One region of the Streptomyces sp. NPDC049541 genome, then DNA from elsewhere that is predicted to be linked to it. Evidence: riboswitches for the same ligand, from Rfam matches in the RefSeq annotation. Region 1 holds a riboswitch; each other region holds the start of a gene.
The links. Region 1 has a riboswitch for cyclic di-AMP ahead of ACIBW9_RS42155 (M23 family metallopeptidase). Riboswitches for the same ligand answer to the same signal wherever they lie in the genome.
Positions count from the first base shown of each region.

Region 2: linked by a shared signal. The riboswitch ahead of ACIBW9_RS23025 (transglycosylase family protein) and the one ahead of ACIBW9_RS42155 (M23 family metallopeptidase) in region 1 are both predicted to bind cyclic di-AMP.
Region 3: linked by a shared signal. The riboswitch ahead of ACIBW9_RS09335 (NlpC/P60 family protein) and the one ahead of ACIBW9_RS42155 (M23 family metallopeptidase) in region 1 are both predicted to bind cyclic di-AMP.

Region 1 is NZ_JBITLY010000023.1:22,752-29,357, reverse strand. It holds gene ACIBW9_RS42170 (GNAT family N-acetyltransferase) at 1-1,099, opposite strand, end outside; gene ACIBW9_RS42165 (HPr family phosphocarrier protein) at 1,307-1,588, shown strand; gene ACIBW9_RS42160 (GntR family transcriptional regulator) at 1,728-2,420, opposite strand; gene ACIBW9_RS42155 (M23 family metallopeptidase) at 2,607-3,371, opposite strand; cyclic di-AMP (ydaO/yuaA leader) riboswitch at 3,384-3,548, opposite strand; gene ACIBW9_RS42150 (M16 family metallopeptidase) at 3,752-5,140, opposite strand; gene ACIBW9_RS42145 (M16 family metallopeptidase) at 5,137-6,540, opposite strand.
Region 2 is NZ_JBITLY010000006.1:102,164-108,769, forward strand. It holds gene ACIBW9_RS23015 (septum formation initiator family protein) at 1-157, opposite strand, end outside; gene eno (phosphopyruvate hydratase) at 256-1,542, opposite strand; gene ACIBW9_RS23025 (transglycosylase family protein) at 1,756-2,436, opposite strand; cyclic di-AMP (ydaO/yuaA leader) riboswitch at 2,441-2,609, opposite strand; gene ACIBW9_RS23030 (transglycosylase family protein) at 2,805-3,785, opposite strand; gene ACIBW9_RS23035 (cytochrome P450) at 4,004-5,242, shown strand; gene ACIBW9_RS23040 (nucleoside triphosphate pyrophosphohydrolase) at 5,207-6,217, opposite strand; gene ACIBW9_RS23045 (SurA N-terminal domain-containing protein) at 6,318-6,606, opposite strand, start outside.
Region 3 is NZ_JBITLY010000002.1:484,826-491,431, forward strand. It holds gene ACIBW9_RS09320 (DinB family protein) at 1-578, shown strand, start outside; gene ACIBW9_RS09325 (response regulator transcription factor) at 593-1,375, opposite strand; gene ACIBW9_RS09330 (SDR family NAD(P)-dependent oxidoreductase) at 1,604-2,350, opposite strand; gene ACIBW9_RS09335 (NlpC/P60 family protein) at 2,542-3,939, opposite strand; cyclic di-AMP (ydaO/yuaA leader) riboswitch at 3,996-4,169, opposite strand; gene ACIBW9_RS09340 (DUF5997 family protein) at 4,361-4,765, opposite strand; gene ACIBW9_RS09345 (LysR family substrate-binding domain-containing protein) at 4,824-5,609, shown strand; gene ACIBW9_RS09350 (hypothetical protein) at 5,786-6,544, shown strand; gene ACIBW9_RS09355 (TerD family protein) at 6,572-6,606, opposite strand, start outside.

The DNA.
Region 1 (6,606 bases):
ACAGGCCGATCCGGCCGGGGCGGGGCATCTCGGGGGCGAGTGAGGCGTTCAGCCGTACCTCGGAGGACGTGTTGATGATCCCGAAGGCGTTCGGCCCGATGATCCGCATGCCGTACGTGCGCGCGTGCCGTACGAGTTCGCGCTGGCGCTCGCGCCCCTCGGGCCCGCTCTCGGCGTACCCGGCGGAGACGACGACGAGTCCCTGCACGCCGTGCTCTCCGCACTCGGTGACGGCCTCGGGGACGTGTTCGGCCGGCACGGCGACGACCGCGAGGTCGACGGGGCCGTCGATGTCCCGGACGGAGCGGTGCGCGGGGACGCCGGCGAGCTCCTTGACGTCTTCGGGGAGCGCCTTGTTCACGGCGTACAGCGCCCCGGTGAAGCCCGAGTCACGGATGTTGTCGAGGATGCTGCGGCCCACCCCTCCGGGGGTGCGGCCGGCGCCGACGACGGCGACCGAGCCGGGCACCAGCAGCCGTCGTACGGACCGGGCCTCGGCGCGCTGCTCACGCGCGCGCTGGACGGCGAGGGAGCGGTCGGTGGGTTCGAGGTCGAACTCCAGGCGTACGACGCCGTCCTCGAAGCTGCGCTGCTGGGTGTACCCGGCGTCCGTGAACACCTTGATCATCTTGTTGTTGGCCGGCAGCACCTCGGCGGCGAAGCGGCGGATGCCGCGCTCCCGGGCGACCGCACCGATGTGTTCGAGGAGGGCGGAGGCGACGCCGCGCCCCTGGTGGGCGTCCTGCACGAGGAAGGCGACCTCGGCCTCGTCGGCCGGAGCTGACGCGGGCATGCCGTCGGCGCCGATGCGGTCATAGCGTACGGTGGCGATGAACTCGCCGCCGACCGTGGCCGCGAGTCCCACCCGGTCCACAAAGTCGTGGTGCGTGAAGCGGTGGACGTCCTTGGCGGACAGACGAGGGTAGGGCGCGAAGAAGCGGTAGTACTTCGACTCGTCCGAAACCTGCTCGTAGAAGCTGACCAGGCGCTCGGCGTCATCAACGGTGATGGGGCGGATGCGCGCGGTGCCGCCGTCGCGCAGCACCACGTCGGCCTCCCAGTGGGCGGGGTACTCGTGCCGGTCCGGCGAGGTCTGCATGGGCCCCAGAGTACGGCTCGCGTCCGACAACGGCGCGAGGCAGTCTGTGGAGAACACGGCAGTCCGTTGAGAAGAGAACAAGGACGGAAGTCGGGCCGAGGCCGCGGTCCGACTGCCCACCCCGGACGGGCACAGGACCGCTCCGGAGACGTTTCACGTGTGGGAAACTGGTCTAGACAACCCTGAGACACTGAAGGGCAGCATCACATGGCTGAGCGCCGCGTCAACGTCGGCTGGGCCGAGGGCCTCCACGCCCGCCCCGCTTCCATCTTCGTCCGGGCCGCCACGGCCGCAGGTATCCCGGTGACGATCGCCAAGGCCGACGGCAACCCCGTCAACGCGGCCTCCATGCTGGCCGTTCTCGGCCTGGGCGCCCAGGGCGGCGAGGAGATCGTGCTCGCCTCCGAGGCAGAGGGTGCGGACGTCGCCCTCGACCGGCTGGCGAAGCTGGTCTCCGAGGGGCTCGAGGAGCTTCCCGAGACCGTCTGATCACGGCACCACAGAAGGGCTCGTCCGAATTGCCGGGCGAGCCCTTTGCTTTTCCCGCGCAGGGGCGACTGAATTACCGGTCGCGGGCAGCAGAAATAATGCCCCGCGAATTGTTCCCTCTTTGTATACGGCGCCCGTGTTAATGCCGCAGGCCCGACATGTTTACGGCATGTTGCGAGTTCCTCACACCGTTCGCCCGCTCCGGGCCGCCGAACCGCAGCCGGTGCGCCGCGCTCGAACGCTCGGTGTGCAGCGTGGTGACCGCCCGCGCGCGCTCGCTGTCGCCGCGGGCCACAGCGTCGACGATCGCGCCGTGCTCCGCCCAGGACTCCACGGGGTTGGCGGGCGCCTCCACGGCGTACATCCAGGCGATCTTGTGGCGCAGCTGGGTCAGCATCGAGGTCAGCGCGGGGCTGCCGGAGGCCTGGGCGAGCGTCTCGTGGAACCAGCCCCCCAGGGAGCGCAGATCCTCGCTGTTGCCCCGCCTGGCCCGCTCCTGGCCCAGTCTGACCAGGCCGCGCAGCACCTTGAGATGGGCGTCGGTGCGCCGCTGGGCGGCCCGGGAGGCGCCGAGCGGTTCCAGCAGCATGCGCATCTCCAGCAGGTCGGCGGCCTCCTGCTCGGTCGGTTCCGCGACGCACGCGCCCGCGTGCCGCCGCGTCACCACGAAGCCCTCGGCCTCCAGGGTGCGCAGGGCCTCGCGCACGGGGACGCGTGAGACGCCGTAGCGGCGCGCGAGGAGTTCCTCGGTGAGCCGGCTGCCACGCTCGTAGACACCGGCGACGATGTCGTCCCGGATCGCCGTGCACACCGAGTGCGCCGGAATACGCATGACCGACCTCCGACTTAATCCCCGTGAAACGTCGATGATTGACGTGTATCGGTGACTCTATTGCACCGGGCCGGAATTTCCGACGGCGGGCCGGAATCCATGGATATTTTTTGGACAGCAGGGTGGCAGAAACACCGAAAGCCCCGGCTCGGGAGCCGGGGCTTCAGCAGATCCTGCGATCCGTCGTCAGACGTTCACGCCGTGCGAGCGCAGGTAGGCGACGGGGTCGATGTCCGAGCCGTACTCGGGGGTCGTACGGGCCTCGAAGTGCAGATGCGGTCCGGTGGTGTTGCCGGTCGCGCCGGAGAGGCCTATCGGCTGGCCCGGGGTGACCGTCTGGCCCACCGAGACGCCGATGGACGACAGATGGCCGTACTGGGTGTACGTGCCGTCGTTCATCTTGATCACGATCTGGTTGCCGTAGGCGCCGCCCCAGCCGGTCTGGACGACGGTGCCGGCGCCGACCGCGTGGACGGTCGTGCCGCTCGCGGCGTGGAAGTCGATGCCGGTGTGACTGCCGGAGGACCACAGGGAGCTGCTGGCCCGGTAGCCGGTGGAGACGTACGAGTCCGATATCGGCGCCACGAACGTGTTGAGGCGCTTGCGCTCGGCCTCGCGGGCGGCGCGCTCCTTGGCCTCGCGCTCCTGCTTGGCCTGGGCGGCGGCCTTCTCGCGTGCCGCCTCCAGGGCGGCCTTCTTGAGCGCGGCCTCCTCGGCGGCCTGCTTCTGGGCGTCGGCCTGGGCGTCGATCTTGTCGGCGATGGTGTCGCCGATGGTGATGACGGGGGTGAGGCCGGTCTGCTCGACGGCGGTGTCGGCGGCCAGCGCGGGCGCCGCGAGGGTGCCGATGACGCCGGTGGCGGCGAGGGCCGCGACCCCGGCGGCGCGGGTGGTGGTGCGGTGCATCCGCGTGGGACGACGGTGCTTCCCGGTGGCGCGCGTGAACGCCATGTGGTGGCTGATCCTTTCCTTCCCTCTCGCCTACCGGGTTAGCTGACGGGTTCGGAGCAGGAAGGTCTCCTACGGACCCCCTCGCTGTATGCGCGGGCGTCCGATTCACCCCAGGGACTGCGGTGGGTCCCCGGCTCCCCTGGCTCGCGCCGTACGGGGACTCGGCGATGGCTGTCCGGTGCCGCGGATGCGGCGCGGTGCCTGACGGACAGCCCGAAAGACGCTAAGCGGGGCCGCTTTCAATCCCCAAACGGATCACGGTGTTTGTAGCGCATCCCACAGGGCAGACAGGCAACTCTCCTTCGATTCTCCGCTAATTCGGACATAAGAGGGCCCTGGTGACGCATCCGTCACCAGGGCCGCGTCACGCGCGCGTGCCGCTACTCGGCCGACACCACCGTGACTTCACCGATCCCGAGCGCCTCGACGGGCTCCTTGATCTGCGCCGCGTCGCCGACGAGAACCGTCACCAGACGGTCCACCGGGAAGGCGCTCACGACCGCCGCGGTGGCCTCCACGGTGCCGGTCGCGGCGAGCTGCTGGTACAGCGTGGCCTGGTAGTCGTCGGGCAGGTGCTGCTCGACCTGGTCGGCCAGAGTGCTCGCCACGGCCGCCGCGGTCTCGTACTTCAGCGGCGCCACACCGACGAGGTTCTGTACGGCGACATCGCGCTCGGCGTCGGTGAGGCCGCCCTCGGCGAGGGTCCGGAGCACCTTCCAGAGGTCGTCGAGCGCCGGGCCGGTGTTCGGGGTGTCGACGGAGCCGCTGATGGCGAGCATCGCGGCACCGGAGCCGTCCGGGGCGGACCTGAGGACCTGGCCGAACGCGCGCACACCGTAGGTGTAGCCCTTCTCCTCGCGCAGGACGCGGTCCAGGCGCGAGGTCAGGGTGCCGCCGAGGCAGTACGTGCCGAGCACCTGCGCGGGCCACACGCGGTCGTGCCGGTCGGCGCCGACGCGGCCGATGAGCAGCTGCGTCTGGACGGCGCCGGGACGGTCGACGATGATCACGCGCCCGGTGTCGTCCGCGGTCACCGGGGGCACGGGGCGGGGTTCGGCCTTGGAGCCGGTCCAGGCGCCCAGGGTGTCGCCGAGCAGCGCGTCCAGGTCGATGCCGGTGAGGTCGCCGACGATGACGGCGGTGGCGGTGGCGGGCCGGACATGGCGGTCGTAGAAGGCGCGTACGGCCGCCGCGTCGATCTTCTCGACAGTCTCCTCGGTGCCCTGGCGCGGGCGCGACATGCGCGAGGTCGCCGGGAACAGCTCCTTGGAGAGCTCCTTCGCGGCACGGCGCGAGGGGTTGGCCAGCTCGTGCGGGATCTCGTCCAGGCGGTTGCGTACCAGCCGCTCGACCTCGCTGTCGGCGAACGCGGGCGCCCTGAGGGCGTCGGCGAGCAGACCGAGGGCCTTGGCGAGACGGGAGGCCGGGACCTCGAGGCTCAGACGTACGCCCGGGTGGTCGGCGTGCGAGTCGAGGGTGGCGCCGCAGCGCTCCAGCTCGGCGGCGAAGTCCTCCGCGGAGTGCTTGTCGGTGCCCTCCGAGAAGGCCCGCGCCATGATCGTGGCGACGCCTTCGAATCCGGCCGGCTCGGCCTCCAGGGGTGCGTCCAGGAGCACCTCGACGGCGACGACCTGCTGGCCGGGGCGGTGGCAGCGCAGGACGGTCAGGCCGTTGTCGAGCGCGCCGCGCTCGGGGGACGGGAACGCCCACGGCCTGGCCTCGCCCGCCCGGGGCTGCGGGTGGAACTGCATCGTGGCGAGCTCGGTCACTTGGCCGCCTCCTCGTTCTGGTCGGTGGCTTCCACCGTGGCTTCGGACTCGGGGTCTTCGGGGAAGTCCTCGTCCTGGGTGTGCTCCGCGGACTCGGGCGAGAGCGGCTCGTAGACGAGCACCGCGCGGTTGTCGGGGCGCAGACGGGCCTTGGCGACCTCTTGGACCTCCTCGGCCGTCACCTCCAGGACGCGCTGGACGGCGGTGAGGGCGAGCTGCGGGTCGCCGAAGAGGACGGCGTACCGGCACAGTTCGTCGGCGCGGCCCGCGACCGTGCCGAGCCGGTCCAGCCACTCGCGCTCCAACTGGGCCTGGGCGCGCTCCATTTCCTCGGCCGTGGGGCCCTCCGCGGCGAACCGGGCGAGTTCCTCGTCGATGGCGGCCTCGATGACCGGCACCTCGACGTCACCGGAGGTCTTCACGTCCAGCCAGCCGAGGGAGGGCGCCCCGGCCAGCCGCAGCAGCCCGAATCCGGCCGCGACGGCCGTGCGGTCGCGCCGCACCAGCCGGTTGTAGAGGCGGGAGGACTCGCCGCCGCCGAGGACGGTGAGCGCCAGGTCGGCGGCGTCGGCCTCGCGCGTGCCGTCCTGCGGCAGCCGGTAGGCCGCCATCAGGGCGCGCGCCGGGACCTCCTCCTCGATGACCTCGCGCAGCTGCTCACCGATGATCTCGGGTAGCGAGCCGTCACGCGGCTCCGGCTTCCCGTCGTGCGGGGCGATGGACCCGAAGTACTTCTCGATCCAGGCGAGCGTCTGTTCCGGGTCGATGTCGCCGACGACCGAGAGGACGGCGTTGTTGGGCGCGTAGTAGGTGCGGAAGAACGCGCGCGCGTCCTCCAGGGTCGCCGCGTCCAGGTCGGCCATCGAGCCGATCGGCGTGTGGTGGTAGGGGTGGCCCTCCGGGTAGACGAGAGCGGTCAGCCTCTCGAACGCCGTGCCGTACGGCACGTTGTCGTAGCGCTGCCTGCGCTCGTTCTTTACGACGTCCCGCTGGTTTTCCATGGACTCGTCGTCGAGGGCGGCGAGCAGGGAGCCCATCCGGTCGGCCTCCAGCCAGAGGGCGAGCTCCAACTGGTGGGCGGGCATGGTCTCGAAGTAGTTGGTGCGCTCGAAGCTGGTGGTGCCGTTCAGCGAGCCGCCGGCGCCCTGCACCAGCTCGAAGTGCCCGTTGCCCTTGACCTGACCGGAGCCCTGGAACATCAGGTGCTCGAAAAGGTGAGCCAGGCCGGTACGTCCCTTGACTTCGTGGCGCGAGCCGACGTCGTACCAGAGGCACACCGCCGCGACCGGGGTCAGGTGATCCTCCGAGAGCACCACGCGCAGGCCGTTGGCCAGGCGGTGCTCGGTCGCTGTCAGGCCCCCGGTGCCTGCCTGGTCTGTGGCCGTGTGACCCATGGGCATGTACGTCCCTTCGCCTCGCGGATGCGGTGGTTCGAACCGCGGTTTTCCTGCCGGTCCTGCCACTGT
Region 2 (6,606 bases), on a different contig from region 1:
AGCACAGCACCAGGGCGAGCAGCGCCGCCCGGCCGGTCAACCGAGACCGGCGGGCCTGCCGCTTGGTCTGGGAGCGGTAGACCCGGGCCGCCGTCTGCTCGCCGAGCAGCCTGATCCTGGTCGCGGTGGAGAACCGGTCCCGGTCCTTCACTGCCATGTCGCCGCCTCCCGTCACACGTGCGTACGTCCCCGCACACGGTACGGGACCGGTACGGGGACGTACGTACGACTGGCTAAGGCTTAGCCCAGGTTGGGTCAGCCCTTGAAGCGGGGGAACGCGCTGCGGCCCGCGTACTCCGCGGCGTCGTCGAGGATCTCCTCGATGCGCAGCAGCTGGTTGTACTTGGCGACGCGGTCCGAGCGGGCCGGGGCGCCGGTCTTGATCTGGCCGCAGTTCACCGCGACGGCGAGGTCGGCGATGGTGACGTCCTCGGTCTCGCCGGAGCGGTGGGACATCATGCACTTGAAGCCGTTGCGCTGGGCCATCTCGACGGCGTCCAGGGTCTCGGTGAGCGAGCCGATCTGGTTCACCTTGACGAGCAGGGCGTTGGCGGTGCCCTCCTCGATGCCGCGGGCCAGGCGCTCCGGGTTGGTGACGAAGAGGTCGTCGCCGACGATCTGGACCTTGTCGCCCAGCTTGTCGGTGATGACCTTCCAGCCGGCCCAGTCGTCCTCGAACAGCGGGTCCTCGATGGAGACGAGCGGGTAGGCCGCCACGAGCTCCTCGTAGTACTCGGTCATCTCGGCGGCCGAGCGGGACTTGCCCTCGAACTCGTACTTGCCGTCCTTGTAGAACTCGGACGCGGCGACGTCGAGCGCGAGCGCGATCTGCTGGCCGGGGACGTAGCCGGCCTGCTTGATGGCCTCGATGATGAGGTCGAGCGCGGCGCGGTTGGACTCCAGGTTCGGGGCGAAGCCGCCCTCGTCGCCGAGGCCGGTGGACAGGCCCTTGGTCTTCAGCACCTTCTTGAGGGTGTGGTAGACCTCGGCGCCCCAGCGCAGGGCCTCGGAGAAGGACTCCGCGCCGATCGGGGCGATCATGAACTCCTGGATGTCCACGTTGGAGTCGGCGTGCGAGCCGCCGTTCAGGATGTTCATCATCGGCACCGGCAGCAGGTGCGCGTTCGGGCCGCCCAGGTAGCGGAAGAGCGGCAGGTCGCTGGCCTCGGAGGCGGCGTGGGCGACGGCGAGGGAGACGCCGAGGATGGCGTTGGCGCCGAGGGAGCCCTTGTTGTCGGTGGCGTCCAGGTCGAACATGGCCTGGTCGATCAGGCGCTGCTCGGTGGCGTCGTAGCCGACCAGCTCGGGGCCGATCTGCTCGATGACGGCGAGGACGGCCTTCTCGACACCCTTGCCCTGGTAGCGGTTGGGGTCACCGTCGCGGAGCTCGATGGCCTCGAAGGCGCCCGTGGAGGCGCCGGACGGGACGGCGGCACGACCCGTGCTGCCGTCGTCGAGGCCGACCTCGACCTCGACCGTGGGGTTGCCTCGGGAGTCCAGGATTTCCCGGGCTACGACGACGTCGATGGACGGCACGAGCATCTCCTTCTTGGATGTGACACGGCTACGGCAGTAGCGCGGTGGCTCTGCGGGACGAGCCTAACCGCCCAAGGCCGATCGGCCACGTTGCCGACCACCTCTTGGGCAGAACCGAGAGTAAATTGTTTCCGAACGGAACAAAGAGGGGGAGCAAAAAGAACCCCGCTCCGGTGCGTACGGGGGAACACGCACCGGAGCGGGGAGACCGCGAGGCTGTCACTTGAGGTGCAGCTGCTGACCCGGGTAGATGAGGTTGGCGTCCTCGATGATGTCCTTGTTCAGCTTGAACAGCTTCTGCCAGCCGCCCTTGACGCCGTGCTTCTCGGCGATCGAGCTGAGGGTGTCGCCCTTGACGACCTTGTACTCGCCGTCGCCCTTCTTGACCTTCTTGCCGGTCGGGGTGGTGACGGTCTTGGTGCTCTTGGTGCTCTCGGTCTTCGCGGCCGGGCGCTCGGCGGAGCGGGAGGCGGCCTGGGAGTCGCTGGAGCGGTTGGTGTTCGCGCTGGGGGCGCTGCCGTTGTAGGCGGCACCGGACAGGCCCGTGCCGCAGACCGGCCAGGCACCCTTGCCCTGGGAGGCGAGGACCTTCTCGGCGACGGCTATCTGCTGCGCCTTGGAGGCCTGGTTGGCCTGCGGGGCGTAGGCGGTGCCGCCGTACGCGGCCCAGGTGGAGGCGGAGAACTGCAGGCCGCCGTAGTAGCCGTTCCCGGTGTTGATGGACCAGTTGCCGCCGGACTCGCACTGGGCGACCTTGTCCCACTCGGAGGCGGTGGCGGCGGAGGCGTTGCCGGCCGCCATCAGCGGAGCGGCGATGGCGACGCCGGTGACGCCGGCCAGCGCGGCGACGCGGGTGGCCTTGGACGGACGGCGGTGCTTGCCCTTGCCGGAAAACAGCATGGTTCGATCCCCTCACCGACGCCTGCGAGGTGAGCTGTCGGGTTCGGGCCGGTTGAGTTGCCCGGCCGTGCTCTCGCTCTCACGAGACACGGCTACACCCCTAGCCGCCCGTCAACTGCCCGGGTCGGCACCTACCTTGGGTCCCCCGCTCCTGCCTACGGCGCTTTACGCGACGACTGTTCCCGTACGGCCGCTGGCAGGATTCGGCGTTGCGGCAGCCGGGGCTCGTGTTGACGAGCGGTGACGACGGTAGACACGCGATCCGTCGAATTTCAAAGACGATCAGGGCTTCTGAGACTCATCCCACACTTTCGCCAAACCGGACATTCAGTGGCGAAGTATGACGTGAACTCCCGTTGTTTTTCGCCCTATTCGGCACCGAGTTTCAGGGTCTGACCGGCGAAGATGTGATTCGGGTCGACACCGATGGCGTTCTTGTTCGCGGCATAGAGCGCACGCCACCCGCCGTCCAGGCCAAGGGAGTCGGCGATGGAGGCGAGAGTGTCACCGGCGTGGACGGTGTACGTGTCGCGCGTGCCGCCGTCGGTCTTGGTCTTGTCGGCGGTCTCACCGGCCGTCTCGTCGGCGCTGGCGCCACGGTGGCGGCCGGTGCCGGTCGTGCCGGTGTCGACGAGGGTCCAAGTGGACGCCGGGGGCTCGAGATTGTCCGAGTCGTCCACCTTCGCCTTGCCTGTCGACGAGCTGTCGGCGCCCTGTGGGTCGGCCGTGGCCTTTTTGGACGGAGAGGTGGACGGCGAGGCGGATGTGCCGGATTCGGTGGAGTTGTCCGTCGCGCTCGCGGAAGTCGAAGGGGAGGCACTGGAGGACGAGCCGGAGGACGAATCCGACGAAGAAGACCCGTCGGAAGCGCTGCCCGAGGAGTTGGACAGCCCCAGCGAGTCGGACGCCCCGGAGGAATCGGACGAACCGGAACCGCCGCCCAGCACGCCGGTGTCGATGGCGGCCGAACCCGAGTCCTTGGTGAGCCCGGAGGTCAGTCCGCACGTGTGGAAGGCGCCGACACCCTGGTCGTCCAGGAGCTTCTCGGCGACGGCTATCTGCTGGTTGCGGCTGGCGAGGTCGGCCCGGGGGGCGTAGTCGAGGCCGCCGTACTTCTCCCAGTTCTCCTGGGTCAACTTGAGCCCGCCGTAGAACCCGTTGCCGCTGTTCTCGCTCCAGGAACCGCCCGTCTCGCACTGCGCCACCTTGTCCCACGTGGTGCCGTCGGCGGCGCTCGCGCCGCCCGCGGCGAAGAGCGGGATCGCGATGGCGGAGCCGGTCACTCCGGCCGCGACGAGGATGGCCGGAGCCTGACGGGGGCGACGGTGTCGACCGTTCCCGGAGAGCATGCGGAGGCCTTTCGCGAGACAGCAATGACCGCGCGGCGCATGACACCGACAGGCGTTCGATACCGCCGCGCTGGTCCGTGAACGTAGCCGGTGCCGATCACTTGTCACAAGTTAATGCCGCGTAGATCACGTGAAGATCACAGACTTGAACGCGTGTCATCTTCGACCCGTTCGCCGCGGCGGCGCATCCACCTGCACGCTCCCGATACGGTCGTCCTGTGAACGTCCCCAACACCGCTCCCGAACTCTTCACCTGGGAATTCGCCAGTGACCCGTATCCGGCCTACGCCTGGCTGCGCGAGCACTCCCCCGTCCACTGGACGACACTTCCCAGCGGGGTCGAGGCCTGGTTGGTGACCCGCTATGCCGACGCACGTCAGGCGCTCGCGGACGGGCGGCTCTCGAAGAACCCCGAGCATCACGCCGAGGACGCGCAGGGCAAGAGCAGGACCGGTATTCCGGGTGAGCGCAGCGCCAATCTGATGACGCATCTGCTCAATATCGACCCGCCGGACCACACCCGGCTGCGCCGCCTCGTCTCCAAGGCGTTCACCCCGCGCCGGGTGGCCGAATTCGCGCCGCGGGTGCAGGAGTTGACGGACGATCTCATCGACCGTTTCGCACCGCACGGGCAGGCGGATCTCATCCACGACTTCGCGTTCCCCCTCCCCATCTACGCGATCTGCGATCTGCTCGGTGTCCCGCGCGAGGACCAGGACGACTTCCGTGACTGGGCGGGGATGATGATCCGGCACGGCGGCGGTCCGCGCGGCGGTGTCGCCCGCTCGGTGAAGAAGATCCGCGGCTATCTCGCCGAACTCATCCACCGCAAGCGCAGCGACCTCGGCGAGGACCTCATCTCGGGCCTCATCCGCGCCTCCGACCACGGCGAGCACCTCACCGAGAACGAGGCCGCCGCGATGTGCTTCGTGCTGCTCTTCGCCGGCTTCGAGACCACCATCAACCTGATCGGCAACGGCACCTATGCGTTGTTGCGCAATCCCGCGCAGCGGCAGCGGCTCCAGGAGTCGATCGGGCGCGGTGAGAGCGCACTGCTCGACACCGGTATAGAGGAGCTGCTCCGCTACGACGGTCCGGTGGAACTCGCCACCTGGCGCTTCGCCACCGAGCCGCTGACCGTCGGCGGGCAGCGCATCGCCACCGGCGACCCCGTCCTGGTCGTCCTGGCCGCGGCGGACCGCGACCCGGCCCGCTTCTGCGAGCCCGACACGCTCGATCTCTCCCGCCGGGACAACCAGCACCTCGGATACGGCCACGGCATCCACTACTGTCTGGGCGCCCCCCTGGCCCGGCTCGAAGGCCGCACCGCCCTTAAGACCCTGCTGCGCCGCCTGCCGGACCTGGAGCTGGCCGCCGACCCCGCCGAGCTGCGCTGGCGGGGCGGGCTCATCATGCGCGGGCTACGAGACCTGCCCGTGCGCTTCACCGCCGCCTGACCGGCTCCGGCCCTCCGTCTCCTTGATCGCGTCCCGGTAGGCCCGGGCGGCCGCCCGCAGCGCGGCCTCCGGGTCCACGCCCTCCGCCTCCGCGCGCACCGCCAGCGCGAGCAACTCGTAACCGACGCCCTCCGCTCGGGGCAACGGAACCTCCAGGCCGGCCGTCCGCACCCGCGAGGCCAGCTTCGCCGCGAGGGCCAGGCCCGGCTGGCCCAGTGGTATGCCCTCCGTCACCGAGGTGCGCTGCTTCTCGACCGCCTTGGTGCGCAGCCAGTGCTCCTTGACCTCCTCGGGCGTGGTGGCGGTCTCGTCACCGAAGACATGCGGGTGGCGGTGGATGAGCTTGGTGACGATGCCGGCGGCCACGTCGTCGACGGAGAACGGGGCGTCCGGGTCCTCCTCGGCGATCCGGGCGTGGAAGACCACCTGGAGCAGGACGTCGCCCAGCTCCTCGCGCAGCTCGTCGCGGTCGCCCTCCTCGATCGCCTCGACGAGTTCGTACGCCTCCTCGATGCCGTACTTCGCCAGGCCCTTGTGGGTCTGCAGGGACGACCACGGGCACTCGGCGCGGATGCGGTCCATGACCTGGACGAGGTCCAGGAGGCGGGCGCCGGGGAGGTCGTAGGAGGCGGGGAGCAGCTCCAGCTCCGGCATCTGTATCCGTCCGGAGCCGGCGAGGCGGGCCAGTCCGTCGGTGAGGGCCGGCTCGCCCTCGCCGGTCGCGACCACCACGACCGTACGGCCGCCGGCGCACGCGTCGACCAGCTCCTCGGCGGTGGGGGCGGTCTCCTCGACCCGTATGCCCGCCTCCCGCAGATACGGCAGCTGCGGGTGGGCGCCGTCCGAGCACAGCACGCGGTCGGCGGCGTGCAGCGCCTGCCAGGCGGGCCAGGACAGCAGTCCGGGCGCGACGCGGTGGCTGGTGGTGAGCAGGACGATGCGGCCCAGGGCCTGTTCCGAGCTGGTTGCGTTCACGATCCGAACGTAACGCACGCCGCCGACAGGCCCGGAAGTCGTCCACAGGGCTGTGGGCCGCCGGGCCGCTGTCCACAGGGGCGGCGGCCCTGGAGGACCGTTACGCCGTCTGCTGCGTCCCGGTCGCCGTGACCTCCCGCACCCAGGGGGTCTTCGCGTCGACGCGGCTGCTCTTCTGGACGTCCCAGGTGCCGTAGCGCGGGTTCAGGTCGACGTGGAGTTCCTTGGACGCCTTGGACAGGGCGTTCCAGAAGGCCGGCTTGCTGGTGTCGGCGCCGAGGGCCTGGGCCAGCTTCTGGGCCTCGAGTTGGAGGCGCAGGTTCTCGTCCAGGCGCTGCGGGGCGACGCCGTACTGCTGGAGCCAGGCCGTCTGCAGGGCCTTGGAGCCG
Region 3 (6,606 bases), on a different contig from region 1:
CCTGTGAGCGTCTGGCCGCCAGGCTGACCGGGCCGGTGATGGACAGCGGCGACGGCTCGGAGACCGAGGTCGGCCCCATGACCGACGAGGAGTACCTCTGGGAGCCCGTGGCGGACTGCTGGTCGGTGCGGCGACGGGCGGTCGGGCCCGGGCCTCGCGCCACCCTGCTGGCCGGCGCCGCGGACGGGGACTGGGGACGTGACGCGGCGTCCTACCCGCACCCCTGGCCGCCGCCCTTCACCACCATCGCCTGGCGGCTGAGCCACCTCAGCGAGATGCTCACCCTCCGCGCCGATCACACGGCAGGCACCCACAGCCTCACCCGGGACGACTACCTCGTCAGCGGGGACGTGGCAGCGGCCGTCGCCGCCTTCGACGCCGGTGTCACGTCCTGGCGGGGGGCTCTGCTGAGCAGCGGCGACGCGGCGCTCGACAAGGTCGGCCACTGTACGTATCCGCACGGCAGCGACCCGGAAGACCCTTTCGTCGACATCGTGTGGTGGGTCAACCAGGAAGTCCTGCACCACGGGGCCGAGATCGCCCTGCTGCGCGACCTGTACCGCGCGCGCCGGACCTGACCGGCCGCCACGGGTCACGGCATGGGGATCAGCCCCAGCTGCTGGGCCCTCAGGACCGTGCTGATGCGGTCGCGGGTGCCGAGTTTGCGGTAGATCTTCTCGATGTGCTTGTGGACCGTACGGTCCGAGATGCCGAGCCGTCGGCCGATCGCGGCCGCCGTCAGGGCGTCCGAGAGCAGGAGCAGGACGGTCGTCTCCCGCGGTGTGAGAGGACAGTCCGCGGCCGGTCCGTCGGCGGTGTCCGGGGCGGCCGTCCGCTTCCAGCGCTCCAGGAGCTGCCGTTGCTGCTCGACGGCCGCCAGCAGCGGCTGCAGCTGCCGGGCCACGCGGACGTGATCGTCGGTGAAGTCCGTACCCGAGCGGTAGATCATGCATCCGGTGATCGGCGTCGTCGTCTCGGGCAGCGGTACGGCCAGTACGTGGTCCGCGTCCATGATGTCGCCGATCAGCCGCGCGGTCGGGCTCACGGACCATGCGGCGCCGGCCGCCGCGCGTGCCGTGAGGGGAGTCCGGTCCGGCCCGCCCGCATAGTGGTCCGCGAACGGAAACCCCGCCCGCAGCAGGCCCAGGTCCTCCTCCCCGAGCCTCTCGAACTCGACGGCCACCTCGGAGGGCAGGCCGACCGTGCCCTGGGCCTCGTTCCAGTCGTCGAGCTTGTAGATCAGCGTCTCGCCGCCGCACAGGCCGGGCAGGGCGGACGCCAGCAGCGGCCACAGCCGCTCCGGCTCACGCTCGTTGAGGGCGGCGACGGCCACCGACAGCATGCGTTCGTGGGCCCCGCCCGGCACCTGTGCCACCTCTTCTCCGCTCGTCCGCCGCGTACGCAGTTGTACCCATACCGGCGACGCCGTCCACTGCCCGAGACTGCATGCGAGCACCCTCGAGAAACAACAACATTCTCGGATACTCCAGCACGTCGGCGCCACGGCAGCCGCAGCAGGGGGAGCCCCGGCGCCGGGGGGACGCCTGGACCCCCACGCCGTGCCGGGGCCGCCGGCGCGGGGGACCGGCGGCCCCGGCACGGCTCACTCCGGAACGGGCGGGTTCGTACGCATCGCATCCGAGATCGACTTGACGCCACCGTGCGCGGTGAGGCCCCCGTCCACCGGGATCTCCGCCCCGGTGATGAACGACGACTCGTCGGACAGCAGGAAGACCACGAGCGGTGCGATGTCGTCGACGCTTCCGCTACGGCCGAGGGGGGTCTCGCGGATGGTCGCCTCCCGGAAGGCGGGAGTGGCGGCGGCCGTCATCTCGGTCTCGATATAGCCGGGATGGACGGTGTTCACGCGGATGCCCCGCGGTCCCAGCTCCATGGCGGCGATCTTCGACACCCCGCGCAGGGCCCATTTGCTGGCCGTGTACGCCACCGGGTAGTAGCCGGTGAGCGCGGCGGACGAGCCGACGTTGACGATCGACGAGCCGGGCGGCATCAGCGGGGCCAGGTGCTGGATGCCGAGCAGTGGTCCGGTCGTGTTCACCGCCTGGACCTGCGCGAAGTCCTCGGGTCGCACCTCACCCAGCCGCTCGCGCCGGATGACGCCCGCGTTGTTGACCAGTCCGTGGATCTCGCCGTACGACTCCTTCAACTCGCCGGCCAGCGCCGCCCAGTCGCTCTCGCTGCTGACGTCCAGGCGGCGTACGTCGCCCTCGGGCCGCACGTCGGTGGCGACCACCCGTGCGCCGGCCCGGATCAACGCCTCCGCCTCGGCGGCCCCCTGGCCCCGGGCGGCCCCGGTGACGACCACGACCTTCCCGGCCAGGCGCTGCATGTTCTCGTTGCTCACGGGGCCATCCTTCACCACCGAGGCAGCCTGAGCTCGTACTCCGGGTGGATCCGCCGCAAGTACCCGGTGTCGTCGCGGCTGCGCATCCCCGACGAGCGCCGGGGCCGCCGGCTTCCGTCGGCGGCCCCGTGGTTCATCGCGCTGTCGGTGTCACGCCTCTGCCGGCGTTCCTGATCTCACGCAGGGCGTACGGCGATACGCACCGCGGCTTCGCCTGCGTAGTGGACCGGGTCCTCGCGTATGACGGCGCCCGGGCCAGGCGCGTGAATCATCAAGCCGTTGCCGGTGCAGAGGCCGACATGGCTGAAGTTGTCGTTGAAGAAGATCAGGTCGCCGGGGCGGCTCTCTGACAGGGGAATCACCGTGCCGGCGCCCGCCTGCTCGTACGTGGTCCGTGGCAGGGTGACCCCGGCGGCCCGCCAGGCGGCCTGGGTGAGCCCGGCGTTGTCGTACGACTCCGGCCCGACCGCACCCCACAGACACGGCCTGCCGATCTGTGCACGGGCGAAGTCGATGGCCCTGTCGGCCTTGGTGGCGGTGGGCGTACCGGCGGCGGGCACACCCGTGTCGAGGACGGACGCCTGCACGGTCCAACCCCCGGCCTGGGGTATGCCGGTGTCGGGCATGGACGGCTGGGCGCGCCATTCCTCCACCGCGGGTACGCCGGTGTCCGGCAGGGAAGGCTGCGTGCGCCACTCCTGCGTCGCGGGTGCACCCGTGTCCGGCGCGGAAGGCTGCATGCGCCACGGCTCGACCGCGGGTACGCCCGTGTCGAGGACGGAGGGCTGCATGAGCCGGTCCCCGGCCGGGGGCAGGCCCGTGTCGAGGACGGAGGGCTGCATGCGCCACGCCTCCTCGGCCGCCGGGCGGGTCTGCTGAGCCTGGTCCTGCCAGGGCAGCTGGGCCGGCACGGTCTCAACGGCCGGGCGTGGCGCGGAGGTCTGCCGGGCGGTGTACCGGTACAGCAGCTCGCTGGCCGCCGCGATCTTGCGCTGGTTCCGCTCCTTGGACTTGCGCAGGGAGGTCTGCCTGGACTCGGGGGCCGCCGCGGGCAGCGCGGGGGCGGCCTCCTGGCGGGGCTGCGGGACGGCGGGGAGCGTGGCCGTGGGGCCGGCGGTCAGCTCGGCGACCGGACGGCGGGACTCCGCGGAGGGCAGTTCGGCCACGGGCCGGGCGGTCGCCGCCGGCTCCACGGCGGTGCTGCGGCTGTCCGCCGGGCGCCGGGGCTCGGCCTGGCGAGCCGGCCTGCGGTCGGCCGGCAGCGCCGCGGGAACCGTCGGCCCCAGCGAGGCACGCGCTCCGTCGAACCACCGCCGGGACACCGAGTCCAGTGCCGGATCCGAGCGGCCGCGCTCGCGGGGCGGGGCGGCGGGCGGCCGCGCTCCCAGCAGCTGAGCCCGGGTGAAGTTGTAGTTCCCGGTGTCGGACTCGGCCTGGTCGTAGAGGCTGCTCACGCGCTCCCGGACGGCTTCACGGCTGGGGCCCTCGTCACCGGTGGTCGGTGCGGCGTCGGCGGTCTGCGAGAACAGGGCCACCGAGGTGAGGGCCGCGGTCGCGAGAGCGGAATTGCGCATACCGGGAAGGCCGAAGCCTCCGGTGCGCGATGGTCGATCCGGCGCCATGGGAGCCGTACTCCTTCCGTACTCCGCCTACCGAGTTAGCTGTCGGGTTCGGGCGGTCGGTTCCGGAAGGCATGCCCTACGGCCCCTGCCTGGCGGGCAGTTGGGCCGATTCACCCCGTCGTTCGGTTGGGTCCCCGGTTCCGGCTGCCACGAGGGCGCACCGGATTCGGCGGAGGCCGCGCGTCCCGGCGGGGTTCGCCGGAGGAACTCGTGCGGCCTGGAGCCACGCTAGCCAACTTGTGCGGCTCGTGTGAAGGTTGAAGGCCGGAATGTCCGATACGCTTTTGTGACCTTCGTCGTGACGCGCCGTCAGATCCGTGCGTTGTGCACGGAGTGGATCCGGACGGCAACCGTCCGTCGCGAACGGTCCCCGTCAGGCCCGCGGGCCCTCGCTGCGAGCCTCACGCTCGGCGTTGCGCTTCTTGATGCGCGCCGTCTCCTTGCGGACCTCGGCCTGGGTGGCGCGCTCCTTCTGCAGCCACTCGGGCTGTTCCTGCTTCAAGGCCTCGATCTGCTCGGTGGTGAGCGCCTCGGTGATCCCGCCGCGGGCGAGACCCGCGATGGAGACGCCCAGCTTCGCCGCGACCACCGGACGGGGGTGCGGACCGTTCGCCCGCAGCTCGCGCAGCCACTCGGGCGGCTCGGACTGGAGCCGGTCGAGCTCGGCTCGTGAGACGACACCCTCCCGGAACTCGGCGGGGGTGGCATCGAGGTACACACCCAGCTTCTTCGCCGCGGTCGCGGGCTTCATCGTCTGGGTGCTCTGGTGCGACTTCATGCCGTCCAGGGTATCGAGCATGTTCGAGCCCTCCGACCACGGCCGGTAGCCTGGCCTGGTGACAGGCTCGGAAGAATCCCAGGCGTTCCGGCTTGCGTACGTCCCGGGAGCGACGCCCGCCAAGTGGGTGCGGATCTGGAACGAGCGCCTGCCCGACATCCCGCTCAACCTCCTCGCCGTACCGGCTGCCGAGGCATCCGACGTGCTGCGCGCCGGCGGGGCCGACGCGGGGCTCGTACGGCTGCCGGTCGACCGTACGTTCTTCAGCGCGATCCCCCTCTACACCGAGACGACGGTCGTCGTCGTCCCCAAGGACCATGTGATCACGGCGGCGGACGAGGTGACCGTGGCGGACCTCGCGGACGAGGTCCTCTTCCACCCCCTCGACGACGTCTTCGACTGGGACCGGCCGCCGGGAGAGCCCGCCTTCGAGCGCCCCGCCACCACCGAGGACGCCGTGGAACTGGTCGCTGCGGGCGTCGGCCTCCTGGTCGTCCCCCAGTCCCTGGCCCGTCTGTACCACCGCAAGGACCTCACATACCGGCCGCTGGTGGACGGGCCCGAGTCGAGCGTCGCCCTGGCGTGGCCCGAGGAGGCCACCACGGACCTGGTCGAGGATTTCATCGGAATCGTCCGCGGGCGCACGGTCAACAGCTCCCGCGGGCGTAAGACGGCGACACCGGAAACGAAGGGCAGGGCGGGCGACACGACCGGCGCCCGGCGCAAGTCCGCCGCGGCGAAGGTGACCGGAAAAACGGCTGGGAAGTCGGCGGGGCGCAACCCGAGGACCGGATCCGACGTCTCCAAGGGCGCCAAGCGAAGGAAGCCCCGCCGCCGGGCCTAGCCTCCCACGGGGTGGCCTCGCCCCGTTCCGACCATCCGGTGGGGCGATGGACGGGAGGCGGGGGAGTTTTGCTACGCAAGGGGGTGCGGTGCGCGGGCGGCGCCGCGGATCGGCTGCGAGCCCACGGACTGTGGGGCGATCCGGTCGACCGTGAGTACCGGCGGCCGCGCGGCGCGCTGTGGCGGGTGGCGGCGTTCGTCGTGCGCACGCTGCGAGGCGAGTGGCAGGGGATCGTCGTCGATCCGGTGCGGCAACTCAGACGCCGTGGGCTGCCCGCACTGTTCCTGGCGTTCCTGGCCGCCTTCGGTGTCATCTTCTTCCACGCGCTGGCGCAGCGGCCGGCCGGTGCGGTACTGGTGCGGCTGCTCGGCGGCGTCAAGGGCGACCTGCCTCTGTGGCTGGCCCTGCTGCGGACGCCGGTGTCACTTTATGTCCCGGCCCTGGACCTGCCCGTGTGGGCGGGGATCACGAGCCTGTTCCTCGCGTTCGCCCTCGCCGAACTGATCCTCGGCCGGGCCAGAACGCTCGTCATCTCGTACGCGACCACCCTCGCCGGCACCCTCATGGTGCGGGTGATGATCGCGCTCGGCCCGGGCTGGGGCGGCCTGGGACTGCCGCGCGAGGTCGGGCAGGTGCTGGACACCGGCCCGTCCGCGGCCGTCGTGGGCCTCTTCACCTACGTCGCCATCGTCCAGCGCGCTCCCATCGTGTTCGCCCTCACCGGCGGGTCGATGGTGTGGGAGTCGATCGCCGTCCCCAATCTGGCCGGCCGTGAGCATCTGATAGCGGTCGGCACCGCGATCGTCCTGGCCCTGTTCCACGAACGCGGCCGCAGACGGGCGCCCGCCCGGCCCCTCGTTCCGGTACACCGGCCGGAGACGCCGGGGGCGGGGGCCGAGCGCCCGCGTCCGGACGATCACGTCGCGGTCGGATGAGCGCGGTCGCGACGCGTCGGATGCCGGTCAGGGCTGTCGGGCACCGCCCATCTCCACCGTGA